DNA from 2 places in the Bradyrhizobium sp. HKCCYLS2038 genome. Region 2 is predicted to be linked to the other one. Evidence: predicted binding sites of a transcription regulator. Region 2 holds the regulator's gene; the other holds the start of a gene.
The links. Region 2 encodes PhoB, which activates phosphate uptake and scavenging genes when phosphate is short. Its sites were predicted from a motif close to TGTCATNNANCTGTCAT; they were not measured.
Positions count from the first base shown of each region.

Region 1: the regulator PhoB is predicted to act here: its motif matches at 2,763-2,779, upstream of ACQR1I_RS21010 (DUF2794 domain-containing protein).

Region 1 is NZ_JBNPTM010000004.1:675,224-680,247, forward strand. It holds gene ACQR1I_RS20995 (ABC transporter permease) at 1-568, shown strand, start outside; gene ACQR1I_RS21000 (Bax inhibitor-1/YccA family protein) at 862-1,653, shown strand; gene ACQR1I_RS21005 (GNAT family N-acetyltransferase) at 1,808-2,335, shown strand; gene ACQR1I_RS21010 (DUF2794 domain-containing protein) at 2,386-2,751, opposite strand; gene ACQR1I_RS21015 (DUF1223 domain-containing protein) at 3,172-3,954, opposite strand; gene acnA (aconitate hydratase AcnA) at 4,142-5,024, opposite strand, start outside.
Region 2 is NZ_JBNPTM010000006.1:29,336-34,359, reverse strand. It holds gene pstC (phosphate ABC transporter permease subunit PstC) at 1-860, shown strand, start outside; gene pstA (phosphate ABC transporter permease PstA) at 864-1,739, shown strand; gene pstB (phosphate ABC transporter ATP-binding protein PstB) at 1,736-2,560, shown strand; gene phoU (phosphate signaling complex protein PhoU) at 2,590-3,306, shown strand; gene phoB (phosphate regulon transcriptional regulator PhoB) at 3,323-4,030, shown strand; gene ACQR1I_RS25285 (trypsin-like serine protease) at 4,164-5,024, shown strand, end outside.

The DNA.
Region 1 (5,024 bases), on a different contig from region 2:
GGTGTTCTCGCCCAACGCCTTCCGGGGGGCTCCCCACACTCACGTCGCCACCCTGACGGAACCGCGCTCCGATGCGACCGAGGACGCCCGGATCATCCGCAAGGTGGCCGATGCGTTCCCCATGGTGACCAGCGTACGGGTTCGCGAGGTGATGCAGACGGTCGGCGGGGTGGTGTCCAACCTGGTGCTCGCGATCCGCGGGGCCAGCGCGGTGACGCTGATCTCGGCCATCCTGGTGCTGGGCGGAGCGCTGGCCGCCGGACACCGGCACAGGGTCTATGACGCGGTCATCCTGAAGACCCTGGGCGCCACCCGGATACGGCTGCTCGGCGCCTATGCGCTCGAATACCTCATGATCGGCTTTGCGACGGCGGCCTTTGGCGTCATCGCGGGGTCGGTATCGGCGTGGCTGATCGTGACGCGGCTGATGACCCTGAGCTTCGCCTGGCAGGCCGGCAGCGCCGCCCTGGTCGTGCTGGCGGCCCTGGTGGTAACCGTGGGCCTCGGCCTGGCCGGCACCCTGCTGGCGCTGAACCAGAAGCCGGCGACAGTGTTGCGGAATCTCTGAGCGCGGAAACTCTAAGGGCCGAAACGCTAAGGATTGTGCGCTCTTGCCGCACGGTTAACGCGTTAAATACGGCCCTGACGCGCGCGGAGCGACATTCAGCCGCGCGTGGAAGCTTGCACCAAATATGCTAGTTTCCCATTTAGGGAATGGGCTCAGAGACGTGCCGAAAGATGGCGAATTTGCCGATGACGCAAATTTAATATCTGCGGCCGCGGGTATGAGATAGGGTTTTTCGAGCGCCGGCCGAAGGTCCTGCCAGGACCGGAGCGCCGGACAACCAACGGGAATCGACCATGTCGGACCTCAACCGCAACTATGCTTCACCCTTTGGCCGGGTGGCCGGGCGCGCTGATGCCGCGACCGTCGACGCCGGTCTGCGCGCCTACATGCTGCGCATCTACAATTACATGAGCATCGGCCTGGCCATCACCGGCCTCGCGGCGCTCGGCGTCTACATGGCGGCAGTGACCGGCGATCCGGCGGCCGGCGTGTTCAAGTTCGGTAACGCCTACCTGACGCAGTTCGGCTACGCGATGTTCGTGAGCCCGCTAAAGTGGCTGTTCATCCTGGCCCCCTTGGTCATGGTGTTCGCGATCTCGGCCGGCATCAACCGCCTCGCACCGTCGACCGCGCAGGTCCTGTTCTGGGTGTTCTCGGCCTTGATGGGCGTGTCGCTGTCTTCGATCTTCTTGGTGTACACCCACACCTCGATCGTGCGGGTGTTCTTCATCACCGCGGCGACGTTCGGCGCGCTCAGCCTGTACGGCTACACGACCAAGCGTGACATGACGGGCATGGGCTCGTTCCTGTTCATGGGCCTGATCGGCATCGTGCTGGCGAGCCTCGTGAACCTGTTCCTCGGCAGTTCGATGCTGCAGTTCATCGTCTCGGTGATCGGCGTGTTCGTGTTCGCCGGCCTCACCGCCTGGGATACGCAGCGGCTGAAGAACGAGTACATCTACGGTTACGCCTCCGCGGGCGGCGATATCGCCGAGCGCGCAGCGATCAGCGGTGCCCTGTCGCTGTACTTGAACTTCATCAACCTGTTCACGCTGCTGCTGCAGCTGCTCGGACAGCGCGACTGATCGAACCGCTCTCTCACGAGCGATCCTCGAAGCCCCGGCCTCAGCGCCGGGGCTTTTCGTTTGCGGACGGCCCATGACACGCCTCGCACTGGCGCGGCCCCAGCCATGCCGCGAGCCGGATTGATCGCCGCCCGCGCCTTGGTATGGTTTGACCATGTCCGACATCGAAATTCGGCCCACCCTGGAGGCCGACCTTCCCGCCATCACCGCCATCTACGGCCAGGCCGTCCGCGAAGGCACGGCAACCTTCGAGCTCGACCCGCCGGATCTGGCCGAGATGACCCGCCGCTTCCGCGCGCTGAGCGACGGCGGCTTCCCATATTTCGTTGCCGTGCTGGATGGGGAGGTGGTGGGCTATGCCTATGCCGGACCATACCGGCCCCGTCCCGCCTATCGCTTCACCGTCGAGAACTCGGTCTATCTCGCGCCCGCCAGCCAGCGCCGCGGCATCGGGATGCGGCTGATGCGGCAGCTGATCGATGCGTGCGAAGCTCGGGGTTTCCGCCAGATGATCGCGGTCATCGGCGCCTCCGCCAACGCCGGCTCGGTCGGTCTGCATACCGCCTGCGGTTTCGAGATGATCGGCACCCATCCGAGCGTCGGGCTGAAATTCGGCCGCTGGCTCGATACGGTGATGATGCAACGGCCGCTCGGACCGGGCAGCAGCAACGTTCCGGCTTGAGCCGGCTGCACTGATTTTCTGATGCTGAGTTCGCGGCGGAGCGTGCCGCGTCAGACCAGCGCCGGCTTCGGCGCGATCGCCAGGAGCACACGCTCGAGCTCGTGGCCGCGGCGCAGGATCAGGCCGGTCGCCGAGATCACGCTGTACATGCCCTGCTTGCGGGCCAGGCGCGGATCCTTCTCGATGCGGTAGAGCGGCACCTCGGAGGCGCGGCGAAAGACGGAGAACACGGCGCGGTCGCGCAGGAAGTCGATCGAGTAGTCGCGCCACTCGCCGTCGGCGACCATGCGGCCATAGAGATTCAGGATGCGGTTCAGCTCGAGCCTGTCGAACGTCACCCGGGTGGGCGCCGCAGCCGCATTGCGGGCTGCCGCGCGGTTCTCGCTGGGATCGGCATCCTCCGGGGTGAGGTTCATGGGCGTCCTCCTGTCATCTATGTGACATGATCGCGCCAACCGCCGACGGCCGCAAGGGGCGGTTTTCATTGTTGATCTCGGCGCCCTCGGCCGATGAGCGCGAGTTCCACGAACACGCAACCGTCACGGGATCGTTAGCAGAATCATAATCGCGCCGCCTTTCCGCCCAGCGACCGCCCCCGACGTTAGGCATAAGATTCGTGTGCGTTGGCCCGGTCCTTTCGGTTCCGGATTCCTCAGCCCCCAGCCCCCCGGGGTCGTCAGGATCGGGTCTATTCACAAGTAAAGGCAAAGGGCCAACGCAAGTTGGTCCTTTTGCTTTTATGGCGAGAGCTGCCGCAAAGATTTGCGGCGCGCACCGTCTCACGGACGCGACGCCTGCTCAGGTCAGCAGCAACACGAGATCATAAGGACTGAAGATCAGCGCTCGGGGCTTCGCGCCGTGGCTGACACCCGCCCAACCAATGGCAGCTCGGAAAAGGCGGCCCCCAGCATCGGCCCGGGGCGGTCACGACTGCCGTCCTGCACATAGACGACAGTGCCGTCGACGCCGTCGCGGGCGATCTTCTCCAGCGGCACGTTCCAGCTGACCGGAGCGCCATTCCAATCGCCCAGCTTCAGCAGGCTGCGAACGACGTTGTAGTAGGTCAGATCGCGGCCGCTGTTCTCGCCGCGCCCGACCGAGACCGGCGCCACCCGCGTGATCGCGCAGATCCAGACCTCACCGTGCCGGCGCAACATCTGGTCGTTGGCCCCGGCCACGGAGACGGCAAGCTCCTGGCCGTCGACCGCCAGCCTCACCGGCAAGGACATCACCGTGCCGCCTTGGGCCGTCTCCTCGATGGCGCCTTCGATCGCCTCGCGATCGCTGCCGATGACGTGCACGGAGCCGTTGACCACCGCCTGCGGCGTATAGACCTCGCGATCACCGCGGGCACGCGAATAGGCGCGCTGCCGCGCCGTGAAGCGGGAGTCGGCCAGCGTGTCCTTCCAGCCGAGATAGTCCCAGTAGTCGATCGGAAGCGACAGCGCGATGATGTTGGGATCGTGCGCGAGGTCGCCGAGCACCTTGTCGGCCGGCGGACAGGAGGAGCAGCCTTGCGAGGTGAAAAGTTCGATGACCGCACGCGGATCGGATGAGGCTGGCCGGACGAAAGCGATGACCGCACAGACGCCCAACGCCGCGCGTGACCACCACGACATCTGTCCACTCATCGCCACTGTCCTGTCTGGAACACTGTCCGCTGCGCCTTGCCGCGTCAACGATCGCGAAGCCGCCCTCGTAGTTAAAAGTCTGCAAACGCAAAGGAGGCGGCCTTTGTCATAGGCCGCCTCCTTCATCACCCGCTACTCACTTCAGAGTGAGCCAAACTGTCGCATCGCGCTTTGGTTAAGCGGCGAGCTTCCGCAGCACGTAGTGCAGGATGCCGCCATTACGATAGTAGTCCAGTTCGTCCAGCGTATCGATCCGGCAGAGCAGCGGCACCTGTTGCGCCGCACCGTTTGCCGACACGATCTCGGCGGTCAGGGTCTGGCGCGGCTTCAGATCACCTTGGAGGCCCTTGATGGTGACCTTCTCGTCGCCCTTGAGGCCGAGCGACGACCACGACGTGCCCTCCTGGAAGGTCAGCGGCAGCACGCCCATGCCGACCAGGTTGGAGCGGTGGATGCGCTCGAAGCTCTGGCAGACCACGGCGCGGACGCCGAGCAGACGGGTGCCCTTGGCCGCCCAGTCGCGCGACGAGCCGTTGCCGTATTCGGCGCCGGCGAACACCACCAGCGGCACGCCCTCTTCCTGGTACTTCATGGCGGCGTCGTAGATCGACATCTGCTCGCCGTCCGGCCAGTGCTTGGTCAGGCCGCCCTCGGGGATGTTGCCGTCGGCGCCCTTGAGCATGAAGTTCTTGATGCGGATGTTGGCGAAGGTGCCGCGCATCATGATCTCGTGATTGCCGCGGCGGGTGCCGTACTGGTTGAAGTCGGCCGGGCGGACCTGGTGCTCGCTGAGGAACTTGCCGGCGGGCGAGGTCAGCTTGATCGAACCGGCCGGCGAGATGTGGTCGGTGGTGATCTTGTCGCCGAACAGCGCCAGCACGCGGGCCTCGAGGATGTCCTTGATCGGCTCCGGCTCCTTCTTCATGCCCTCGAAATACGGCGGGTTCTGCACGTAGGTCGACGACATGTTCCAGCGATAGGTCTCGCTCTCGACGGTCTTGATCTTGCGCCAGTTGGTGTCGCCCTTGAACACGTCGGCGTAGCGCTTCTTGAAGATC
Region 2 (5,024 bases):
TCCTCGGCGGCATCATCATCTCGCTGGTCATCGGCGCCTGGCCGGCGATGAAGGAATATGGCTTCCAGTTCCTGCTCACCAAGCGCTGGGCGCCCTCGGCCGATCCGCCGGTGCTCGGCGCGCTCGGCCCGATCTACGGCACGCTGGTCACCTCGTTCATTGCGATGTTGATCGCCATTCCCGTGGGTCTCGGCATTGCGATCTTCCTCACCGAGCTGTGCCCGCAATGGCTGCGGCGCCCGATCGGGCTGGCCATCGAGCTGCTCGCCGGCATTCCCTCGATCATCTACGGCATGTGGGGCTTCTTCGTGCTGGGGCCGTTCCTGGCGACCACGTTCCAGCCGTTCATGATCAGCCTCTGCGCCAACATCCCGGTGCTGCAGGACATCTTTGCAGGACCTCCGTCCTATCTCAGCCTGTTCAACGCCTCGCTGATCCTGGCGATCATGGTGCTGCCCTTCATCACCTCGATCTCGGTCGACGTCTTCAAGACCGTTCCTCCGGTGCTGAAGGAAGCCGCCTATGGCGTCGGCTGCACCACCTGGGAGGTCGTGCGCAGCGTGGTCATCCCGTACACCCGCGTCGGCGTGATCGGCGGCGTCATGCTGGCGCTGGGCCGCGCGCTCGGCGAGACCATGGCGGTGACCTTCATCATCGGCAACTCGTTCCGGATCTCGTCCTCGATCTTCGCGCCGGGCACGACGATCTCGGCCGCGATCGCCTCCGAGTTCCAGGAGAGCGATGGTCTGCACCAGTCGAGCCTGATCCTGCTCGGTCTGCTGCTGTTCGTTCTCACCTTTTTCGTGCTCGCGAGCGCCCGGCTGATGCTGGCGCGGCTTGAAGCCAAGGCGGGGAAGTAGCTCATGTCCACCGTCGATATGCCGGTCAACACCGTCAATCCGATCTATGCCCGCCGCCGCCGCAAGGACATCGTGATCCGCGGCCTGTGCATCGCCGCCGCGGCGTTCGGCGTCACCTGGCTGGCGCTGATCCTGTTCACGCTGTTCTACAACGGTCTCGCCGGCCTGAGCGTGCAGGTGTTCTCGGCCGACACGCCTCCGCCGGGCGCCAGCGAGGGCGGCCTGCGCAACGCCATCGTCGGCTCGGTGATCATGACCGTGATCGGCGTCGGCATCGGTGCGCCGCTCGGCCTGTTCGCCGGCACCTATCTCGCCGAATACGGCCGCAACGACCGGCTGACCTCGGTGATCCGCTTCATCAACGACATCCTGCTGTCGGCGCCGTCGATCATCATCGGCCTTTTCATCTACGGCGCGGTCGTGGTGCCGATGGGCGGCTTCTCGGCGATCGCCGGCGCGCTGGCGCTGGCCGTGATCGTGATCCCCGTCGTGCTCCGAACCACCGAGGACATGCTGCTGCTGGTGCCGAACCCGCTGCGCGAGGCGGCCTCTGCGCTCGGCCTGCCGCGCTCGCTGGTGATCCGCCGCATCGCCTATCGCGCGGCCCGGTCGGGCCTCATCACCGGCGTCCTGCTCGCGACCGCCCGTGTCGCCGGCGAGACCGCGCCGCTCTTGTTCACCGCGCTGTCGAACCAGTTCGGGAGCCTGAACCTGTTCAAGACGATGGCGAACCTGCCCGTCACCATCAACAATTTCGTCCAGAGCCCGTACGCTTATTGGAAGCAGTTGGCCTGGAGCGGAGCCCTTCTCATCACTCTGGCCGTGCTCGCTCTGAACGTCGGTGCACGCATTCTCGGCGCCGAGAGGAACGCAAAATGACCGAACTGTCCGTTTCCGTCAGCCAACCTAATCCCGCTCTCCTGCATGGCCAGCCGCTTCCCGAAGCGCCCGCCAAGGTGACCGCGCGCAACCTGAATTTCTACTACGGCGATCACCACGCGCTGAAGAACATCAACCTGACGCTCGGCACCAACCGTGTCACGGCGTTCATCGGCCCGTCCGGTTGCGGCAAGTCCACGCTGCTGCGGATCTTCAACCGGATGTACGATCTCTATCCGGGCCAGCGCGCCACCGGCCAGCTGATGCTGGACAACACCAACATCCTCGATCCCAAGCTCGACCTCAATCTGTTGCGCGCGCGGGTCGGCATGGTGTTCCAGAAGCCGACGCCGTTCCCGATGACGATCTACGAGAACATCGCCTTCGGCATCCGCCTCTATGAGAAGATCTCGAAGTCCGAGATGGACGACCGGGTCGAGAAGGCGCTGCGCGGCGGCGCGCTGTGGAACGAGGTCAAGGACAAGCTCAACGCGTCGGGCCTGTCGCTGTCCGGCGGCCAGCAGCAGCGCCTGTGCATCGCCCGCACCGTGGCGGTTCGGCCGGAGGTGATCCTGTTCGACGAGCCGTGCTCGGCGCTCGATCCGATCTCGACCGCCAAGGTCGAGGAGCTGATCCAGGAGCTCGCCGAGAACTACACGATCGCGATCGTCACCCATAACATGCAGCAGGCGGCGCGCGTCTCCGACAAGACCGCCTTCATGTATCTCGGCGAACTGATCGAGTTCGACGACACCAACAAGATCTTCACCTCGCCGAGCGATCGGCGGACCCAGGATTACATCACCGGCCGGTTCGGCTGACGCCGACGCATTGCTTTCAGGAGATCATCATGGCCAGTGAACATACCGCCAAGGCATTCGACAGCGACCTGCAGGATCTGACCCGCCTCGTCTCCGAGATGGGCGGCCTCGCCGAGCGTCTGATCGTCGATTCCGTCGATGCACTGGTGCGGCGCGACGTGGCGCTCGGGCAGAAGGTCGTCACCGCGGATGCCGAGGTCGACCGTCTGCAGCGGCTGATCGAGGAGCGCGCCGTGCTCACCATCGCGCGCCGCCAGCCGATGGCGGTCGATTTGCGCGAGATCGTCGGCGCCATGCGCGTCGCGACCGATCTCGAGCGGATCGGCGACCTCGCCAAGAACATCGGCAAGCGCGTCGCGGCGCTGGAGAGCGATTTCCATCCGCTCAAGCTGATCCGCGGCCTGGAGCACATGACCGATCTGGTGCAGTCGCAGGTCAAGTCGGTGCTGGATGCCTATGCCGCGCATGATCTGCCGGCGGCAATGGCGGTGTGGAAGGGCGACGAGGAGGTCGACGCCATCTGCACCTCGCTGTTCCGCGAGCTTCTCACCTACATGATGGAGGATCCGCGCAACATCTCGTTCTGCATCCATCTGATGTTCTGCGCCAAGAACATCGAGCGGATCGGCGATCACGCGACCAATATCGCGGAGACCGTGTTCTACATGATCGAGGGCCAGGCGATCGTCGACAAGCGTCCGAAGGGCGACATGACGAGCTTCACGGCGACGATCCCCGGCAACTGAGAAAGACCCGTTCGACATGACCGCGCGCATTCTGGTGGTGGAAGACGAAGAGGCGCTGACCACGCTCCTGCGCTATAATCTCGAGACCGAGGGCTACGAGGTCGAGACGGTGGGGCGCGGCGACGAGGCCGATACGCGGCTGAAGGAGCGCATTCCCGATCTCGTCGTGCTCGACTGGATGTTGCCGGGCCTGTCCGGCATCGAGCTGTGCCGGCGGCTGCGGGCGCGGTCCGAGACCAAGCAGCTGCCGATCATCATGCTGACGGCGCGCGGCGAGGAGAGCGAGCGCGTGCGCGGGCTCGCGACCGGCGCCGACGACTACATCGTCAAGCCGTTCTCGGTGCCCGAGCTGCTGGCGCGGGTGAAGGGCCTGCTGCGCCGGGCGATCCCGGAGCGGCTCGCGACGATCCTGTCCTATGGCGACATCGAGCTCGACCGCGAGAAGCGCCGCGTCGCGCGATCGGGACGGCCGATCGATCTCGGCCCGACCGAGTACCGGCTGCTCGAATTTTTCCTGGAGCATCCCGGTCGCGTGTTCAGCCGCGAGCAGTTGCTCGACAGCGTGTGGGGCCGCGACATCTATATCGACGAGCGCACCGTCGACGTTCATATCGGCCGCCTGCGCAAGCTGCTCAATCCCGGCCGCGAGCAGGACCCGATCCGCACCGTGCGCGGCGCCGGCTATGCGCTCGACGACCGCTTCGCCAAATCCGAGCAGGCGTGAGCGGCGGACCGGCCTGATGGCCGGCAGCATTAAGCATTAAGGAGTTCATCGTCCGCTTTCCGCCACGCCGCCGCCGTCTTGATCATCTTGGCTGGACGACCCATCTCGGTGTTGCCAGTCGCAGCGGACGCCCTTGATCAAGCCCCTCATCATCATTCTTTCCGTGCTGCTCGGTGCAGTCACGAGCGCCTCGGCCGCCGAGCTCGAGGACGCCGTCGCAGCCGCGGCGAATGGACAGTCCGCGTCGGCGCTACGCCGTCTGCAGCCGCTCGCCGCCAAAGGCGATGCGCGGGCGCAGTTCGACCTCGGCTTCATGACTGCCTTCGGCTGGGGCGTGCCGCGCAATCCGACCGAGGCGCTGGTCTGGTACCGCAAGGCTGCCGATCAGGGGCTCGCCGTCGCACAGCACTATCTCGGCATCGCCTATTTCAACGGTGAGGGCGCCGCCCGCGATCACGGCGAAGCCGGACGCTGGTTCAACCGCGCCGCCGCGCAGGGCTTCGCCCAGTCGCAATACATGCTCGGCCTGATGATGCTCGACGGCCAAGTCATGACCCGGGACGTGATCCAAGGTTATGCCTGGCTGGTGATGGCCGGCCGCAACGGCGTCAGATCGGCCGGTCGCGAGCTCCAGCGGGCGAGGCTCAACGACGCGCAGCGGCAGCAGGCCGAGGCGACGATCGCGGCGTGGCGTCCGAAGCCGGAATCGACTGACGCGGGCATCGTCAATCCGCGCCCCGAGCAGCTGCTCGGACTCGACCGTCATTTCGGCGATGTCGTCGATCCCACCTCGTGGCCGGCGTCGGCGATCGGCGTCGTCACCGTGGCGCAGTTCAGCACCGGAGGCTCGTGCACGGGAACGCTGGTGGCCCCGCGCGTGGTGCTGACGGCGGCGCATTGCGTGTTCAACGGCGTGACGCTGGTCAGCCCCGGGAACGTCCACTTCCTGGTCGGCATGAACAAGGGTACCCCTGCCGCGTCATCGATCGCCGAC